Regions from separate parts of the Nonomuraea sp. NPDC049504 genome, predicted to be linked through region 4. Evidence: riboswitches for the same ligand, from Rfam matches in the RefSeq annotation. Region 4 holds a riboswitch; each other region holds the start of a gene.
The links. Region 4 has a riboswitch for cyclic di-AMP ahead of AB0K28_RS16875 (GH25 family lysozyme). Riboswitches for the same ligand answer to the same signal wherever they lie in the genome.

Region 1 (4,954 bases), on a different contig from region 4:
GGATCGACACGCCCCGCGACTTTTCTTCGCGGCGCCGGACGTCAGGTCTGCGGCCAGGTCAGTGGGGTGGTGAGGGCGTGGAGGGCTTCGCGGGCGTTGCGGCCGGCGCCGGCGGAGACCTCTTTGCCCTCCCTGTCACGGGCGACGGCCAGGACGAGGCCCTCGGCCGGGTCGTGGGCCAGCGTGATCGTGTGGCCGCCGACCAGCAGGGCGTCGGCGGTGGCCGAGCGGTCCTGCTGGGCGTCCTTGCCGAGCAGGACGTGCGCGCCCACCAGCCCGGCGACCGGCTTGCGGTGCCGGCCGAGCAGCACGGGCTCGCCGTACGGGTCGGCGACCTGGCGTACGAGGTCGCCCAGCTTGGACCGCGCGGTCGACAGCCCCACGAGCGGCAGGCCGGTGAGCACCCCGCCCACCCTGGAGAGCGGCACGAGGGCCGCCCACTCCCAGCGCTCGCGGGTGATCATGATGGTCCTGCCGTCCTTGGCCTCCTCCACGAGCCTGCCCCAGCGGGCGCGGGCGTCCTCGACCGCGAAGGGCACCCCCAGCATCGACACCATCTCGTCGTACGACGGCCGCTCACCGTGGATCATCGCCAAATGGTAAGGCGCCTTACAACTTTCCGCAATTGACCGGCTGGGCGGAACCGGGTTACCGTCCCGGGACGCTGGTGAAGCTGCTGTGCGGGCTGCATCGGCCGTCGCGTGGCACGATCCTGGTGGACGGCCGTCCGCTCGGAGACCTCGCGCAGGACGCGTGGCAGGCCAGGGTCGGCGCGGTCTTCCAGGATCACGTCCGCTTCGAGCTCACGGCCGGCGAGACGGTCGGCGTGGGGGATCTCCCCAAGCTGCGCGACCCCGCGGCCGTGGCGGGGGCGCTGGAACGAGCCGACGCCGGCCAGGTGGTCGCCGGGCTGCCTCAGGGACTGGAGACCGAGCTGGGGGAGACGTTCGAGCACGGTGTACGGCTCTCCGGCGGGCAGTGGCAGCGGCTGGCCCTGGCTCGCGGGTCGATGCGGACGGAGCCGTTGCTGCTGGTGCTGGACGAGCCGACCGCCGCGCTGGACGCACCGGCCGAGAGCGCGGTCTTCGCGCGCTACGCCGAGGCGGCCAAGGGCCATCCGGGAGCCGTCACGTTGCTGATCACCCACCGCTTCCCCACCGTGCGGATGGCGGACCTGATCGTCGTCCTCGGCGAAGGCCGGATCGTGCAGTGCGGCACCCACGACCGGCTCAGCCAGATCCCGGGGCCGTACGCCGATCTCCTGACATGACGAACGCGCGCCCCGGGAAGGGGCGCGCGTTCCGCTGTCAGGAAGAGGGACGTGAGGGAAGGTCAGCCGGCGTACTCGGGGTAGCCGTAGCCGACGACCTGCGACTTCGGCCGGACCCGCTCTTCGACCTTGCCGTTGCCGGTGTTGCCTTCGATGGTGGAGATGGTGCCGTCGTGGTTGTCCTTGACGACGAAGCCCACGTGCTGGATGTCGCTCAGGGACTTGCCGCCCTTCCAGGAGAAGAACACCACGGCACCCGGCTTGGCCTCGTGGCCGAAGCGCTGGTTGGCGGCGAACCACTTGGCGTGGGCGACGGTCCAGGCGTCCCAGCCGACCTGCGGGCGGGCGCCGGTCTGCTCGCCGACCCAGGAGACGAACATCGAGCACCAGGCGGCGTTCAGGTAGGCGGCGCGGCTGCCGCCGTCACGGGCGACGGTTTCGGCGGCACGCTGGGAGTTGGCGTACCACTGCTGGAACTTGGTCCCGCCGCCGCTGGCGTTCTCGGAGACGCCCACCTGCGCCCTGGCGACGGCCAGGACCTGGTCGGCGGTGGCGGTGATCTTGGTTTCGTCACGCTCGGCCGCCTTGTGGGCGGCGAGCGCGGTGGCCGGGTGCTTCGCGGCGGTGGCCGCGGCGACGGCGGTGGAGGTGTCGGCGTGGGCCGCGGCGGGGACGCCGAAGGCCGAGGCCAGGACGCCGGCGCCGAGGACGGCGCGGGCGATGGTGCTCTTCGAGACAGCGGTAAGACGATGCTTGGCCATCGAGGGGGTTACTCCTTGCTTCCATGCCGCTTACCGGGTTAGCTGACGGGTTCGGGCGTGGAAGCTGCCCTACGGCACCGAAGTGCCGATTCACCCCAAAGGACATGGGTCCCCGGTTCCGCGCGTGGCGGATTCAGCGGTCACAGGACGATCCTGTGATGTGTCGTGCGATGGTCTGACATAGCCGGACAAACCGGACGTATGCCTCAAGATGTCCCATAAGGTAATACATGAGGCAAGAGGATTACAAATCCATAAAAGTAAAGTCAGCCGAGCTGACTGCGCGCCTCGGCCAGAAGCCCCATCATGGCAAGGGATTCGTCAAGCGGCATGATCGAGGATTCGGTCCTGCCTTCGGCCGCGGCGGCGCGGACTTCGCGGAGCTCTCCGGCGTAACCGTTGTCGGCCGGGTCGAGCACGTGCTCTTCCGGCTCCATCGCCGGCCCGGAGAGGACGATCCGCTGCGGTGCCCAGAACGGTGCCTGGATGTCCGCCCGCATCTGCGTACCTACAACACTGGCCCCGTTCGGGTAATTCCCGAGCAATGAGGTGGCCACGAGAGCGTGCCGCCCGCCGGGGTAACGCAAGACGCCGGCCGCCTCCGCGTCAACGCCGTTCGGGGCCAGGGAGCCGGTGACGTGCAGGCCGGTGGGCATGCCCAGGATGAGCTGGGCCAGCCCGAACGGGTAGATCCCGAGGTCGAGCAGCGCGCCGCCGCCCAGCTCCGGAGCCCACAGGCGGTGCGCCGGGTCGTACGGATGGGCGAAGCCGAAGCTCGCCTGGACCGACCGGATCTCCCCGAAGCGGGGATCTTCCTTGATGCGCCTGATGAGCGGGTTGAACCGCATCCACATGGCCTCCATCAGGAAGACCCCGGCCTCACGGGCCAGCCGCACCATCTTCTCCGCGTCGTCCACGGTCGCGGCCAGCGGCTTCTCGCACAGCACCGCCTTGCCCGCCGCGATGGCGGCGGCGGCGACCTGCAGGTGCTGGGCGTGCGGGGTGGCGACGTAGATCGCGTCCACCGCCGGGTCGGCGCACAGCTCCTCATAGGACCCGTACGCCGACTCGGCGCCCAAATCCGACGCCAGGGTCTGCGCCCTGGCCAGATTCCTGCTTCCCACGGCGGCCACCCGCATGCCGGGCTCCGCCACGATCGCCGCACCCACGGTACGGGCGATGCCGCCGGTGGCGGCTATTCCCCAAGTGAAATCTCGCACGCCGGCGATCGTATACGGAAGGCAAATATGGGCTTATGTCGGTGGTGCCGGAAATATCAGGAATGTCGTTTTGTCACATCCGTCACTCGAACGAGTCGGGGTCGGGCCCGAGCCGCTGCCCCCGGCTGAGCGCCCCGATGGCCGCCAGGTCCTCGGCGTCCAGGATGAAGTCGAAGACGTCGATGTTCTCGGCGATCCGCGCCGGCGTCACCGACTTCGGGATCACCACGTTCCCGAGCTGCAGGTGCCAGCGCAGCACGATCTGCGCCGGCGTCTTGCAGTGCTTGTCGGCCAGCACCCGCAGCGCCGGGTCGTCGAGCAGCCCCCTGCCCTGCCCCAGCGGGCTCCACGCCTCGGTGAGGATGCCGTTGGCCTCGTGGAACTCGCGCATCTGCCGCTGCTGGAAGTAGGGGTGGAGCTCGATCTGGTTGATGGCGGGGACGATGTCGGCCTCGTCCATGAGCCTGGTGAGCGTCTCGACGGTGAAGTTCGAGACGCCGATGGCCTTGGCCCGGCCGTCCCGGTAGATCTTCTCCATGGCCCTCCACGCCTGCAGGTACTTGTCCTGCCCCGGCATCGGCCAGTGGATGAGATAGAGGTCGACGTAGTCGAGGCCGAGCCGGGCCAGCGACTCGTCGAAGGCGGCCTCGGCGCGGGCGTGCTCGCCGTTGGCCAGCTTGGTCGTGACGAACACCTTCTCCCTCGGCAGCCCGCTGTTGCGCACCGCGCGGCCCACGCCCTCCTCGTTGCCGTAGGCGGCGGCCGTGTCGATGTGCCGGTAGCCGGCCTTGAACGCGGTCGTGACCGCCTGCTCGGCCTCCTCGGCAGGTACCTGCCAGACGCCATAACCGAGCTGCGGGATCTGCACGCCGTCCGTGTTGAGCATGAGCGAGTTCATACCCTCCATTGTTCACGCCGCGTTCCTGGCGGCTTAAGCCGGGCGGGCTAGCTTGAAGCGGTCGTGAACGGCCCATCACCCGGGAGGGCAGGAGTGGTCGAACAGGCGTCGGCCTGGGTGGAGTCACCGCTCCAGATGCTGTGCGCCGTCGAGGCCCACCAAGCCGGGCTCCTCGGCCCGGCCACGGCCGTCGTGCCGCGCGCCGGCCTGCGCCCGCTCAAGGCCACCCGGCGCGAGCTGCGCTCGATGGCGCTGCCCGGCGGGCTGGAGCTGGCCGAGCCGCGTGAGCGCATGCCGCGCCGCGCGCTGGCGGTGGGCGACGCCTTCTCGGGACGGGTGCAGCTGCGCTGGCTGCTGTCCAGGCCGGGACGCGTCGTCGTGGTGGACGACGGGCTGGCCACGCTGCGGCTGCTCGAACTGCTGGCCGCCGGGCCGTACCGGCCGCTGCTGCGGGCCCGCGCCGAGGGGGGACGGCTGCGTGCCGTGCTCGGCCTGGCCGCCGCGCTGCGGCTGCGGCTGAGCGAGGTGTCGGTCTTCACCGCCCTGCCCGTGGACGACCGGCTCGCCGAAGCCGTACGGGAAGCCGGCGTGCAGCTCGTCCGCCACGACTTCGCCTGGCTGCGCGCGCAGCCGCCCAGCTCCGAGGGCCCCGCCGAGCGTACGGTCGTGCTCGGCACCTCGCTCGTCCGCAACGGCCTCGTCCGCCGCGACCACTACCTGCGCTGGCTGACCGACCTGGCCGCGCGCGAGCCGCTCGCCTACTACCCGCACCGCCGCGAGGACCCCGTGGACGTCGCGCTGATCC
Region 2 (4,954 bases), on a different contig from region 4:
AGCAGCGCGTCGAGCGCGGGCTGCTCGACGTCCTGCATGGCCGGGTCGCCGTAGTCGACGGCGGCGTGCACGACGGCGTCGTTGCGGGCGGCGGCCTCGTGCAGGACGGCGGTGTCGGCCAGGCCGCCCGCCACGGGGGTGGCGCCCAGCTCGGCGACGCGGGCGGCGGCCCGGTCGGAGCGGGCGAGGGCTTCGACGGTGTGACCTGCGGAGATGAGGTGCTCGGTGAGCACACCGCCGAAGTAGCCGCTGGCGCCGGTGATGAAGATGCGCATGGTCGCTTTCCTTTCACGGACAGCAGGAAGAGACGGACTCGGGCAGGCGTGCGCCTTCCGTCCTCTCTCTGAACCGTAGCAGAAAGCGGATTGACTATCCGAATCGAAGGACTATCCGTTTTCTCGCGCCTTGCGCCACTCCGGCGCCAGCACCGACCAGATCTCCACGTCCAGCCGCTCGCCGCGATGCTTGTAGCTCTCCCTCAGCACGCCCTCCTTGGTCATCCCGAGCCGCCTGGCCACGGCGATGCTGGCCGCGTTGCCCGAGGCGACGACCCACTCCACGCGGTGGATGCCGCGCTCGTCCACGGCCCAGTCGATGAGGATCCCGGCCGCCCTGGTCACCAGCCCCTTGCCGGCCGCCGCGGGCTCCAGCCAGCAGCCCACCTCGGCCTCGCCCTGCTCGACGTTCATCGTGCGCAGCATGACTCCGCCGGACAGCGTGCCGTCCAGCCAGATGCCGTGGATCCGCGCGGTGTCGGCGGCGGTCGCGTCGGCGTAGCGCTGCAGGAACGCGCGGCTCGACGGCAGGTCGGTCACCACGTCGGCCAGCCCCACGAAGCGCCCGATGAACTCTCGCCCCCTGTCGATGTGGGCCAGGAACTCCTCCGCCCGCCAGGGCTCCAGGGGGCGCAGCTCGGCGCCGTTCACTCCCAGGGACTTCGCGTACATACGCCCACCTCCACGATGGTTCAACCGGTAATGCGTGGAGTGTCCCATTGATGCGCCGGGAGGCGGACGCCTCCCGGGGCGCTGTCAGTCGCCGGCTCAGTCGTCAGCGCGGTGGTCGCGCAGCTCGCGCCGGGCCGCACGCCGCTCGCGGCGGCGCGCCTCACGGCAGTAGCCGGTCCACTCCCGGCCTCCGCTGAGGGCGCCTTCACCGAACAGGAACGTGTCGGTGGCCTGCCAGTAGCAGCCGCTCATGCGCCGGTTGAGCGACGCGCTCTCGCGGTCGACGCGGCCGGGAAGGGTGCAGACGCCGTCGCGGTGGTCGTGAACGGGCCGGCAGTGCACCATCGGCGCCTCGGCCATCTTCACCCACCAGGGACGGGTCTTGTCGGTCTTGCTCATACGGTCACCTCTCGGCTCCGTGACGCCCCCGGATGGGGCCGTCGCTAGACCGGGTGCATCGTGATCACCTCCTGTGCCGTACGGGCGCTGGAAGATCCACGCTACTCCGGATCCCGCACGCCGCGCGGCCGCTGTTATACAAGTAGCGAACATGTCATATGAGTTGGAGGTGAGCCGGGATGGGCTACGACGTGGTCCTGGTCGGCGGTGGCATCATGAGCGCCACCCTGGGCGTGCTGCTGCGCCGCGTGCAGCCGGACTGGTCGGTGCTCGTCCTGGAGCGGCTCGACGGCCCCGGCCTGGAGAGCTCGTCGGCCTGGAACAACGCCGGCACCGGGCACGCGGGACTGTGCGAGTTCAACTACACACCGCTCACCGGCGACGGCTCGATCGACGTGGGCGGGGCCATCGCGATCAACGAGCAGTTCCAGCTCTCCCGGCAGCTGTGGGCGAGCCTGGTCGAGGAGGGCACGCTGGGCGATCCTGCGGGGTTCATCCGGCCGGTGCCACACCTCTCCTTCGCCCGGGGCGCGGCCGGGGTCGAGCACCTGCGGCTGCGGCATGCGGCGCTGCGCGATCATCCGCTGTTCGAAGGGCTCGAATTCATCCGCGACCGGGCGGTGATGGCGGAGCTGCTGCCGCTCATGTTCGCCGGTCGGCCCGCCGGTGAGCAGGTGGCGCTGTGCCGTTCTCGCGGCGGCACCGACGTCGACTACGGCGTGCTGACCCGGCGGCTGTTCGCCGCGCTCGAACGTGACGGCGTCGAGGTGCGGACCGGGCACGAGGTGCGCGGGCTCTCCCGTGACCGCAGGTCGTGGCGGTTGCGCGTGTGCGACCTGGCGGGTGCCCGCGACTACGGGGTGCGCGGGTCGTTCGTGTTCCTGGGGGCGGGCGGGGGTACGCTGCCGCTGCTGCAGAGCGCCGGGGTGGCGGAGACGCGGGCGTACGGGGGGTTTCCGATCAGCGGGCGGTTCCTGCGTACGGACCGGGCCGAACTGGTGGCCGGGCACCGCGCCAAGGTCTACAGCCACGCCGAGCCGGGCGCGCCCGCCCTGTCGGTGCCGCATCTCGACACCCGGGTCGTGGACGGGCGGACGTACCTGATGTTCGGGCCCTTCGCCGCGTTCTCGCCGCGCTTCCTCAAACGCGGCAGGCTCACCGACCTGCCGGGATCCGTCACGCCCGGCAACGTCATGACGCTGCTCGGCGCCGCCCGCGCCGAGCCGGCCCTGCTGCGCTACCTGGTCGAGCAGCTCGTGCAGACGCGCGGCGACCGGCTGCGGGCGCTGCGCAGGTTCGTCCCCGAGGCGCGGGCGGAGGACTGGGAGCCGATCACCGCGGGCCAGCGGGTGCAGGTGGTCAAGCCGGTGAACGGGCGCGGGTCGATCGCCGGGTTCGGCACCGAGGTGGTGACGTCGGCCCACGGCGGGCTCGCCGCCCTGCTCGGGGCCTCACCCGGGGCGTCGGCGTCCGTGGCGATCATGCTGGACGTGCTCGGACGTGCCTTCCCCGGCCGGGTGGACGGCTGGCGGCCGGCGTTGCGCGAGCTCGTGCCGTCGTACGGCGCCGCGCCGCCGCCGGAGACCCTCTCGAGGACGGCCAGCACGCTCCGTCTGGAGTGAGTGCCGGAAAACTTTACCCATTTCCGAATCCGCGACGTACACGGGGATTTCGAACCGCTTACCAGGCCAGCGGAGTGAAAGTCCCTTTGGAGTACTTGCAGATACTTTTGCGAATTATGTACTTTTTGCGGGTCGAGGGACCACCGCAGCGCGTGACCTCGCATCTTTGACCGGACCGTACGCCGCCTCCGGCGTACGGCCGCCGAATCCGCGTCCCGCGGAACCGGGGACCCACTTTCCGGGGTGAATCGGACGCCCGCTCATGCGCGTCCGTAGGGCACTTCCAGTCCCGAACCCGTCAGCTAACCCGGTAGGCGGCATGGAAGCAAGGAGTCAACATCCGCATGGCCAAGCTTGCCGAGAACCGCAAGCGCCTCGGACTGGCGCTCGGCGGAGCCGTACTCGCCGCCGTCACCGCCGTCACCGGCACCGCACACGCCTCCACCACCGACCAGGTCGCCCCGCACGAGGCGGCCCAGCACAGCTCCGCCCTGACCTACGGCCTGGACATCTCCCACTACGAGCCGCTGTACGACTGGAGCTCCAGCTCGGCGCAGTTCGGCATCATCAAGGCCACCGAGGGGACCGACTTCGTCGACTCCTCCTTCGCCAGGCACTGGCGGGAGCTCGGCGAGAAGGGCATCGTGCGCGGCGCCTACCACTACGGCCACCCCGCCGACGACCCCATCGCCGACGCCAACCACTTCCTGGCCGCGGTGAACGCCCAGCCCGCCAAGGCCGGTGACCTGCTGGTCCTCGACCTGGAGACGACCGACGGCAAGTCCGTCGCCGAGGTCAACACCTGGGCCAAGGCGTGGCTGTCGTACGTGGAGAACCAGACCGGCACCAAGCCGCTCTTCTACAGCGGCTGGAACTTCGCCGACACCTACGGCCACGGCCTGGCGCAGTACCCGCTCTGGGTCGCCCACTACAGCCGGGCCAAGGGCGCGATCACGCCGCCGGCCGACTGGAAGTCGTGGGCGATCCACCAGTACACGGACGTCCCCATCGACCAGAACGTCTCGGCTCTGACGCCCGACCAGCTCCGCGCCCTGGGCCGCCAGTCCGTCTGACGTCTCGGGCGTGCTACCGGGCGGCGGCCCAGTCGCCGTAGCGAGCCTCGCCGAGCCGCGCCTCCCCCAGCGGCACGAGCGAGTGCTCGCCGAGCTCGCTCCCGAAGTAACGCGCGTGCGGGTCGGTGACCACCTCACGGGGGTCACCGAGCCCCGCCAGCGCCTGCCGGACGAACTCGTCCATCCTGACCCGTTCCGGCCCGGCGACCTCCAGCCGGCCGTTGAGCGGCGTACCCTCCGCGACCTCGCACAGCGCCGCCGCCACGTCGTCCCCGGCGATCGGCTGGAACAGCACCGGCGCGATGCGCACCACTCCCCCGTCGGCGGCCTCGTCCGCGATGCCCTTCACGAACTCGAAGAACTGGGTCGCGTGCACCAGCGAGTACGGGATCCCCGACTTCTCGATCAGCCGCTCCTGCGCGACCTTCGCCCGGAAATATCCGTTATCCGGCATGCGTTCGGTGCCCACGATGGACAACGCGACATGGTGCCCGACCCCCGCCTCAGACTCGGCGGCCAGCAGGTTGCCGGTGGAGGTCTCGAAGAACTCCAGGACGGCGGCCGGTTCGAACGACGGCGCGTTCGACACGTCGACCACCACCTGCGCCCCCTCCAGCGCTTCGGCGAGACCCTCGCCGGTGAGCGTGTTCACCCCGGTGCGCGGCGAGGCCGCCACCGCCTCGTGGCCGTCGCGCGACAGCCTGGTCACCAGCTTCGATCCGATCAGGCCGGTCCCGCCGACCACCACGACCTTCATGACACGCCTCCCCCTCGATCCACCGCATCCTCCCCCCGCCGTCTCCCCCTAAGCCCTCGGGTCGGTAAAGCCGCCCCCTTTCGGTCACAGACCGGAGGGCTGCGCTGTCCTAGCTGGTGACAGGCTCGCTCAGCGCCTGGGGAGGAACCCGATGAG
Region 3 (4,954 bases), on a different contig from region 4:
GCCTCCGCCGTCGCCCGGCCGCCGGCCGCCGGGATCAGCGGGTCGGCCTCGCCGTGGATCACCAGCGTGGAGGCGCGGACGCCGGCCAGCGCCTGCGTACGGTCGCCCGACGCCCTGATCGCCGCGAACTGCCGGGCCGTGCCCGCCGGATCGAAGCAGCGGTCGTAGGCCAGGCCGGCCCGTTCCCTGATGGCCTCCTCGTCCAGCTCGTAGCCCGGTGAGCCGATCGTCGACCAGGTCACCACCGACTGGTCGAGCACGCCGGCGCGGTCGGCCGGCGGCGGCGTCATGAGCGCGGTCATCGCCTCGGGGGTGGGCGGGGCGACGTCGGGTCCCGGCGTGGACATGATGGAGGTCAGGGTCAGCACCCGCTCGGGGTGCTCGATGGCCAATGTCTGGGCGATCATGCCGCCCATCGAGGCGCCCACGACGTGCGCGGACGGCCAGCCGATGGCGTCCATGAACGCGGCGGTGTCGGCGGCCATGTCCGTCAGCGAATACGGCGCGGGCGCCCCCGGCTGGGGGACGCCCGCGTCGTGGATGTGCGTGGACAGTCCCGCGTCGCGGTTGTCGAACCGTACGACGTGGTGTCCCTGCTCCGCGAGGAGCCGGCAGAACCCTTCGTCCCACTGGATGAGCTGGGCGCCGAGCCCCATGATCAGGAGGAGCGGCCGCCCTGTGGGTGCGCCGAAGCTGTCATAGGCGATCTCAATGCCGTTTGCGGCTACACGGGTCGTCACGCAGGCCAGAATGTCATTCTGGTACACGTGGCGTAAAGCCGTCAGCGGGCGGCCGGTACGGCGATGCCACCGGCCTGGGAGTCCTGCTCCTGGTCGGCGGGCGGGGGCGCCGGGTTCCTGTCACGCCTGGACCAGGCGCCGGTCGAGAACGGGACCGGGTGGTTCTTCTTGCCCACGCCGTCGCCCCACTTGGTGATGACGTACTCGACCTCGATGTGGCCCTGGCCGCCGACGCCGTCCACACCGAGCGTGCTGGAGTTGAACCTGCCGCCGGTCAGCTCGGCGAACGTCTTGGCGTCGAGATCGAGCATGATGCCGCGGTTGGAGGGCTCGCCCGGCCCGCGGTCACCGACGAAGAAGGGCGCCTTCTTGCCCTTGTAGACCACGTAACCCTCGGTCATCAGCGGCCAGCTCGGGCTGGCCGCCAGACCCTTCTGCATGGGCTTGCCGCTGGCCGGCAGCCCGGTGTCACCGGCCCGGCCGGAGGCGTCGTCCCAGAAGTACGAGGCCGTGGTCGAGCCCTTGAGCAGGATCTTCCTGTCTTTGTCGGGGGTGTCGGCGTGCGCGGCCGTACTGGCGCAGGTCAGCATGCCGACGCAGCAGGCGGTCAGCGTGGCGAGGGAACGCAGGCTGAAACGAGCAGACATGAAGCAGCAAACCCTTCACGAGGGGACGGGGGAGTTGCGCTCGGGCGCGAGGGGATGGGGGCGCGGCGGGGCGGGGGACCCCGCGGCGCTACGCGGAGCGCAAATGACGAGCCTGGGGAAGGGGGCCGCTCAGCGGGCGGCCGTCAAAGAGCGGTCTGGGGGTACGACGCGCTGGAACATGTAATACGTGATCCTCTCCATCACGCCTACCGGGTTAGCTGACGGGTTCGGGCGGTGGAGTTGCCCTACCGGCCGCGCGGGCCGGATTCACCCCGAATGCGGGTGGTTCCCCGGTTCCCGAATGGTTCGGGATTCGGCGCCAGCCGGTCGTCCGTCTTGGGTAAGGACTAGGTCACCGGCTGGTAATGGCGAACACTCTAACGACGGGATCGGACACCCGCAAACGTTTCACCACGAATCGGACAAAGATCTACCTTCAGCGGGAATGCATACAAAAAGGGGGCACGGCATGCCGTGCCCCCTGAGGATTCAGTCCTCAGCCGCCGCTCTTGCGCCTGAACGATCTCTTATTGGCAGCCGGACCGTGCGCCCCGTGAATCTTCGATGGGTCGACGCCCCTGCCACCCGCGCCCGAGCCCGCCTGCTGGCTGCGCTTGCGCTCCAGCGCTTCGCGGAACTTGCGCTTCATCTCGTCCTCGGGAGTTTCGCTGACTTCCGGCTCCGGTGTATCCGCCATGAGGACCTCCATGGTGTTGGGGACACTCAAAGCTTCGCACGCCCCCGCTCATGACGCGAAACCGGCCTCCACCGTGTCTTCAGGCCGCCGCGGCGGCCGGTCCGCCGGCTCTGCCGGGTCCGCGAGCCGCCTGTCGGGCAGCGCCACCAGCGCGACCAGGGCGATCACCGCGCCCGCCACCCCGAGCGACGGCACGACCAGCGCGGCTGCGGAGGCGTGCGCGGCTGCGGCACCCGCCCCGGGTACGCTCGCGGCGAACTCCGCCGTGTAGAGCGTGCCGCCGACGGCCAGCGCCACCGAGCCGCCGATCTGCCGGAAGAAGGCCAGGTTCGCCGAGGCGACGCCGAGGTGGCGCGGCTCCACCGACTGCTGCGCGGCCACCGTCAGCCCGGACAGCATCGGCCCCATGCCGAGCCCCAGCGGCAGCATCCACAGCGCGACCGCGAGGCCGGGGCTGTCCACCGCCAGGTTGAGGCAGAGCAGCGCGCCCGCGACCAGCAGGAACGGCGAGACGAGCAGCCACGGCTTGTACCGCCCGGTCCGCGACATCAGCGCGCCCATGAGCACGCTGCCGGCGACCATGCCCAGCGTCAGCGGGTAGATCCGCAGCCCCGACTCGGTGGCGGCCACGCCCAGCGCCTCCTGGAAGTAGCGGGGCAGGAAGACGACACCCGCGTACATGCAGAAGGCCGTGACGAACGAGGTGAGGTTGACCAGCGTGTACGACCGGTTGGCGAACAGCTCCATCGGCATGATCGGGCTGGCCGCGCGCCGCTCGACCGCCACGAAGACGGCCAGCAGCACCAGCGCCAGCAGGATCGGCCCCGCCACGGCCACGTCGGTCCAGGTGTGACCGTCGAGCCCCTTCTCGGTCAGGCCGAGCAGCAGGGACGTGACGGCCACGGTGAATACCGCGATGCCGGCGTAGTCGGGCCTGCCGCCGCCGGTGCCGGGCCGGCGCGGCAGCCGCAGCACGATGATCGCGATCAGCACGAGGCCGATCGGCACGTTCACGTAGAACGCCCAGCGCCAGCTCGCGTGGTCGGTGAACAGCCCGCCCAGGAACGGCCCCGCCAGGAACGACAGCCCCATCACGCCCCCGAGCGCCCCCTGCACGCGGGCCCCGCCCGAGCCGGGCGGGAACATCTCCATGACCAGCGCGATCGACAGCGGCAGCAGCGCGCCCGCGCCGAGCCCCTGGAGGGCGCGGAAGGCGATGAGCTGCGTCATGTCCTGCGCCGCCCCGGACAGCGCCGAGCCGATGAGGAACACCGCCATGCCGATCAGCAGCAGCGGCTTCCTGCCGTGCTGGTCGGACAGCCGCCCGTAGAGCGGCACGGTGACCGTGGAGGTCAGCAGGTAGGCGGTCACCGCCCACGTGTAGAGCGGGCCGCCGCCCAGCTCCGCCACGATGCGCGGCAGCGCGGTGCCCACGATCGTCTGGTCGAGCATCGCCAGGAACATGCCGCCGAGCACGGCGAGCAGGACGACGACGCCACCCTTTTTGTCAGCTCTCACAGGTGAAGAGTGATATGTAACTTCTGACATGTCAAGTCTTCGATATGCTGGCCACCATGTCCCTACGGATCGCGCTGCTCGGGCTGCTCTCGGCCGTGGGCCCGGCCAGCGGCTACGACCTGGCCAAGACGTTCGACCAATCGCTCAACCACGTCTGGCAGGCCGGGCACACGCAGATCTATCCCGAGCTGGTGAAGATGACCGCCGACGGGCTCGTGGAGGTCGAGTCGGAGGGCGCGAGGGGCCGCAAGATCTACCGCATCACGCCCGATGGCCGCCGCGAGCTGGGCGGGTGGATGGAGGAGCACGACGCCGCGATGACCGTGCGCAGCGAGGTCGCGCTCCAGGCGTTCCTGCTGCACCTGGTGGACCGCGACCAGGCCGTCGCCGTGCTCGAGCGCATCAGGGCCCGCTACGTGGCGCGGCTGGAGAAACTGGAGTCGTTGCGGCCCGGCGAGTTCGGCCACCACGCCCACACCCTCGGCCTCGCCATGGCCCGCACCGGCCTCCAGTGGGCCGACGACACCCTCGCCGACCTCAGGCGTCCCGTCACCTGATCCAGCCGCGCCCGGCGGCCATGACGCCGGCCGCGGCCTGGTCACCACCCTGGTCCACGTCGTGCGAGGGGCCGTGCTCGCTCGGCGTCACCGTCCTCGGCGGGCACCTGCCCCGCGACCTGCCGCTCTCCCCCGTCGTGGACGTCATCCGCCTCGGCCACTCGTTGTCAGGCGGTGAAGGCCAGGAGGCGGAAGATCGGGTCGGGGGCTTCGGACGTGCTCTGGCCGTGGCCGGTGAAGCGGGTCTCACCACACGGCCGCAGCCCGTGCCGGGCCGCCGCCTCGATCACCGTGGCGGCCCCGTCGGCGGGCCGCCGGTCGACGGGCATGCTCGCGTCATGGGCGGCGCGTTTGTCGACGGTGGTGACGTACACGCCGCCGGGGCGGAGGACGCGGGCGGCCTCGGCGATCACCGGGCGGGCGTCGTCGAGCAGGTGCAGCAGCCAGATCGTGGTGACCGCCGCCACCGACCGATCCCGTACGGGCAGCAGGCGGCCGTCGCCCAGCACCACCGGCACCCGGCCGGCGGCGAGGCGGGCCATCCCGGTGGAGGCGTCCACCCCGAGTACCCGCAGCCCGGCCCCGGCCAGCTCACGCGTCACCAGCCCGGTGCCGCAGGCGACGTCGAGCAGGGTGCCGCCGCCGGGCAACGAGCCGGGCAACGAGCCGGGCAACAACTCGCGCACCGCCCGCGCGGCCGCCCGCGCGCGGGGCAGGCCGCCGCGCGTCTCGTCGTAGCGGGCGGCCTCCCGGTCGTAGTCGAGCACGCGTCAAGTATCGCGGCGCTAACGCCGA
Region 4 (4,193 bases):
CCCTCTCAGAACCCGCCGAAGGAGGACGCACATGTCGTCCGCAGAAACAGCCCCTGGGGCGCACACCGGCGCCAGAACCTGGCTCGGGCTGGTCGTGCTGGTCCTGCCCGCCATGTTGCTGTTCATGATGCTGACCGTTTTGTTCCTGGCCATCCCCCAACTGGCCGCGGACCTGAAACCGAGCAGCACCCAAACGTTGTGGATCATCGACATCTACGGCTTCCTCATGGCCGGGCTCCTGGTCACCATGGGCACCCTGGGCGACCGCATCGGTCACCGCCGGCTGCTGATCGCGGGCGCGGCCGTCTTCGCCGTCGTGTCAGTGATCGCGGCCAACACCTCCGACCCCGCCATGATGATCGTCTGGAGGGCGCTGCTGGGCATCGCCGCGGCCACCCAGATGCCCGCCACCCTGGGACTCATCTTCTCCACGTTCGCCAACCCCCGGCAGCGCGGCATCGCCGTCGGCATCTGGTCGGGCGGGATCTCCGTCGGCACCGGTCTCGGCCCGGTGATCGGCGGGGCGCTGCTGGAGGCGTTTTCGTGGCGCGCGGCCTTCCTCATCGCGGTGCCCATCATGGCGATCGTCGTGATCGGCGCGCCGCTGCTGCTGCCCAACCCCCGTAACCCGGCCGCCGGCCGCCTGGACCTGTTCAGCGTGCTGCTGTCGCTGGCGACCCTGCTGCCGATCGTCTACGGCGTCAAGGAGCTGGCCAGGCCGGACTCGCTGATGCCCGCGCTGGCCGGCATCGCGGCCGGGCTGGCCTTCGGCGCGTGGTTCGTGCTGCGGCAGCTGCGCCTGCCCGAGCCGCTGCTGGACGTGCGGCTATTCGCCAACCGTACGGCCGGTGGCGCGCTGGGCGTCTTCCTGCTGGCGGCCACCGCGCTCGGCGGCATCTATCTGCTGTTCACTCAGTACCTGCAGCTCGTCGAGGGGCTCTCCCCGCTGACGGCCGGGCTGTGGGTGCTGCCTGCCGCCGCCCTGCTGGTGGTCGTCTCCACCCTCTCACCCGTCCTGGTACGGCGCGTCCGCCCCGGATACCTCATCGCGGCCGGGCTTGCCGTGCAGGTGATCGGCTACCTGATGCTCACCCAGGTCAACGCCGCCGGCGGGCTCCCGCTGCTGGTCGCGGGCTTCATCGTGCTGTATCCCGCCGTCGCGCCGTCCATGGCCCTGACCACGAACCTGGTCGTCGGCTCGGTGCCGCCGCAGAAGGCAGGGGCGGCGTCCGGGCTGGCCACCACGTGCAGCGACCTGGGTATCTCGCTCGGCATTGCGATCATCGGCAGCATCGGCGCCGCCGTCTACCGCGCCCAGGCCGCCACCACCCTCCCCGCCGCCCTGCCGTCCGAGGCCGCCGCGGCAGGCCGCGAGAGCCTGGACGGCGCGGTCTCGGCCGCGCAGAGTCTGCCGGCCGACCTCGGCACGGCGCTGCTCGCCCCGGCTCGCGAGGCCTTCACCAGCGGGCTCAACACCGCCGCCGTCATCGCCGCGGCCATCGCCGCCGGCGCGGCGATCCTGGCGATCACCAAGCTCCGCCACATCCCCGCGACCGGCCCCGCCGCCGAGGCCGAGCAGTCCTGACGCATCCAGCCGCGAAAGAAGACCACCGTTGACCACGGACCCGAACACATCCTCACCGCCTACAGCACCGAGGAACTCCTCCGAAGGCGCAGCGTCAAGTGGCGGGAGTTCCCGCCGGACGTCCTGCCCATGCGCATCGCGGAGATGGACCCCCGCTCGTCGAGCCCATCTCCTCAGCACTGATCACCGCCATCGGCCGCGGCAATACCGGTTACGCGCTCGTCGGCCGGCTCCCCGAGGCGCTTGAGATCCTCTCCGAGGATCTACGTCCCTACACGGCGGGACGGCCGAGGCCCCGCAGCTGCTCAGGAGTGAGTGCGGAGACGTTCTGGTCGACGGGGGAGTCGGTGTACTGGTGGATGGTCCAGGACTTCCAGTCGGCGGGCGGAGCGAGCTGGCCCTTGGGCTTGCTGTAGTGAGCGACCCAGAGGGGGTAGTCGGCCAGGCCCTTGCCGTAGGTGTTGGCGAAGTTCCAGCCGCTGTACAGCATCGGGGTGACCCCGGTCTTGGTCTTCACGTGGGACAGCCAGGCCTTGGCCCAGGCGTTGACCTCGGCGACGGACCTGCCGTCGGTGGTCTCCAGGTCCAGGACCAGCAGATCGCCGGCCTTGGCGGGCTGGGAGTTGACCATGGCCAGGAAGTACTCGGCCTCAGCGATGGGGTCGTTGCCGGGGTGGCCGTAGTGGTAGGCCCCGCGCACGATTCCCTTCTTGCCTAGCTCGCTCCAGTGTCGGGCGAACGAGGCGTCGCGGAAACTCGTGCCCTCGGTGGCCTTGATGATGCCGAACTGTGCCGGGCTGGCGTTCCAGTCGTAGTCGGACTCGTACCGCGAGACGTCCACGCCGTAAGTAAACGACCTGGCTTCGTGCTGAGCGCTGTGGGTCGCGTCGTGGCCCGTGGTCTCGGCGAACGCCGTCCCCGTCACGCCGGTGATGGCTGCGGTTCCGGCCAGGACGGCTCCTGCTACGGCAATGCTGAAGCGCTTGTAGTCGAGCTTGATGGTGTTGACTCCTTGCTTCCATGCCGCCTACCGGGTTAGCTGACGGGTTCGGGACTGGAAGTGCCCTACGGACGCCGCCTGGTTGGCGTCCGATTCACCCCAAAGAACGATGGGTCCCCGGCTCCGCAGTGTCTGCGGACTCGGCGGCCGAGCGCCCTCGCACGAGAGTGCTGGAGATGGCGCACGGTCCGGTCAAGAAAGGCGGCGTCAGGCGAAAGGCTCATCCATAGGACGCCGCGCTGCCTAAAGGTACATATTTACCCAAAGAGAGTGCAAGTGGAGCAAAGTGGACGTCCACGAGTCGGGGCTCTTTCGGGCGAGAACTGCCGTGCCAGCAGGGGTTTCCGGTTTGGGTAAAGCCTCACGCCCGTCGCTGCTTGTCCTGTTCGGCGTAGCTCGTGAAGGCGAAACTCCGGTCGGCTGTGTGACTCCAGGGCACTGTGTGGCAGACGATACAAACGATTCGGCAACGCTCTCTCATCGATCGTGAGTAGGTAAAGGATTTTATCGGGATCGCCTGCAGGGCAGGGTATTCCGTCGCCTTCTCCCGAGGCTCGCTTGCATCTTTCTATGCGTTTCGCTTACCTTCGAGGACTCACGGCGTATCGCCTGGCAGCGTTGCCTGTCGCGGAACGTCTCTGTATTGCCGAGACCGCCTCTCACCAGCATGAACGTCGTGACTGCGGGTGTGATGCGGCCGCCGAATTCGCGATCTCGCGGAGCCGGGGACCCACATGTTCCTGGGGTGAATCGGCGCGCTCCGCAGGAGCGTTCCGTAGGGCACTTCCACGCCCGAACCCGTCAGCTAACCCGGTAGGCGGCATGGAAGCAAGGAGCAATTTCCACTCATGCGTAAGAACGTCTTCGCCCATGCCCTGAAGCCCGCGACCCTTGGCGGGTTGGCCGCCGCGGCCAGTGTGGCTACAGGCGCGATGCTCGCCGGCACGCCAGCCTTCGCCGCCGACCACCAAGCCCAGAAGCCTGCGACGCAGGCGTCCGCGCAGTCGGTGCTGAAGATCGCTGAGTCGCAGATCGGCGTGGCAGAGAACGCCGCGGGTGGCGGAACGCCGTTCCACAGCTGGTACATGTCCTCCCAGCGGGCGAAGGAGACCATCGCCCGTGACGGCGGCAGCGTGCAGGCCTACGCCAACGCGCCGTGGTGCGCCATGTTCGTCTCCTGGGTGGGCGAGAAGGCGGGTGCCCGTTCGACCGTGGGCTGGGATGCGTACACCGTCACCTGGGCCAAGTGGTTCCAGGCCAACAAGAAGTGGGGCACGCTCGCCAAGCCCGGCGCCGTCGTCTTCTACGACTGGAACGGCAAGAGCACTACGGGCATCGACCACATGGGCCTGGTCAAGCAGGACAACGGCAACGGGACGATCACCACGGTCGAGGGCAACACCGGCAACGGCAAGGTCGAGCAGCGGATCCGGCCCAAGTCGCAGGTGGTGGGCTACGGGTACCCCGAGTACAAGGCCTGACCTGTAAGCAGGCCGACAGAGAGCTCCTTGCCAGTGCGATGGTCAAGGGAACACGGGTGGTGCAGGACGACTTCCTGCACCACCCGTTGCATGTGAAGCCTGCCTGAGGCACGGTGAGCGGCCGGCG

Region 1: it holds a riboswitch for cyclic di-AMP, as region 4 does, so the genes downstream of both, AB0K28_RS08410 (CHAP domain-containing protein) here and AB0K28_RS16875 (GH25 family lysozyme) in region 4, are expected to answer to the same signal.
Region 2: it holds a riboswitch for cyclic di-AMP, as region 4 does, so the genes downstream of both, AB0K28_RS35615 (GH25 family lysozyme) here and AB0K28_RS16875 (GH25 family lysozyme) in region 4, are expected to answer to the same signal.
Region 3: it holds a riboswitch for cyclic di-AMP, as region 4 does, so the genes downstream of both, AB0K28_RS16130 (hypothetical protein) here and AB0K28_RS16875 (GH25 family lysozyme) in region 4, are expected to answer to the same signal.

The regions. Positions count from the first base shown of each region.
Region 1 covers NZ_JBFAPT010000003.1:420,865-425,818, forward strand. The annotation lists gene AB0K28_RS08400 (hypothetical protein) at 42-590, opposite strand; gene AB0K28_RS08405 (ABC transporter ATP-binding protein) at 626-1,270, shown strand; gene AB0K28_RS08410 (CHAP domain-containing protein) at 1,333-2,031, opposite strand; cyclic di-AMP (ydaO/yuaA leader) riboswitch at 2,044-2,180, opposite strand; gene AB0K28_RS08415 (Gfo/Idh/MocA family oxidoreductase) at 2,298-3,251, opposite strand; gene AB0K28_RS08420 (aldo/keto reductase) at 3,334-4,149, opposite strand; gene AB0K28_RS08425 (hypothetical protein) at 4,243-4,954, shown strand, end outside.
Region 2 covers NZ_JBFAPT010000022.1:172,492-177,445, reverse strand. The annotation lists gene AB0K28_RS35635 (NAD-dependent epimerase/dehydratase family protein) at 1-275, opposite strand, end outside; gene AB0K28_RS35630 (GNAT family protein) at 387-947, opposite strand; gene AB0K28_RS35625 (hypothetical protein) at 1,044-1,346, opposite strand; gene mqo (malate dehydrogenase (quinone)) at 1,526-2,968, shown strand; cyclic di-AMP (ydaO/yuaA leader) riboswitch at 3,159-3,300, shown strand; gene AB0K28_RS35615 (GH25 family lysozyme) at 3,313-4,041, shown strand; gene AB0K28_RS35610 (SDR family oxidoreductase) at 4,055-4,798, opposite strand; gene AB0K28_RS35605 (HAMP domain-containing sensor histidine kinase) at 4,950-4,954, shown strand, end outside.
Region 3 covers NZ_JBFAPT010000007.1:180,269-185,222, reverse strand. The annotation lists gene AB0K28_RS16135 (alpha/beta hydrolase) at 1-740, opposite strand, end outside; partial or broken gene AB0K28_RS16130 (hypothetical protein) at 905-1,330, opposite strand; cyclic di-AMP (ydaO/yuaA leader) riboswitch at 1,576-1,716, opposite strand; gene AB0K28_RS16125 (DUF5302 domain-containing protein) at 1,884-2,084, opposite strand; gene AB0K28_RS16120 (MDR family MFS transporter) at 2,133-3,602, opposite strand; gene AB0K28_RS16115 (PadR family transcriptional regulator) at 3,659-4,159, shown strand; gene AB0K28_RS16110 (hypothetical protein) at 4,152-4,307, opposite strand; gene AB0K28_RS16105 (class I SAM-dependent methyltransferase) at 4,327-4,926, opposite strand.
Region 4 covers NZ_JBFAPT010000008.1:90-4,282, forward strand. The annotation lists gene AB0K28_RS16870 (MFS transporter) at 32-1,585, shown strand; gene AB0K28_RS16875 (GH25 family lysozyme) at 1,857-2,510, opposite strand; cyclic di-AMP (ydaO/yuaA leader) riboswitch at 2,595-2,741, opposite strand; cyclic di-AMP (ydaO/yuaA leader) riboswitch at 3,274-3,420, shown strand; gene AB0K28_RS16880 (CHAP domain-containing protein) at 3,434-4,066, shown strand.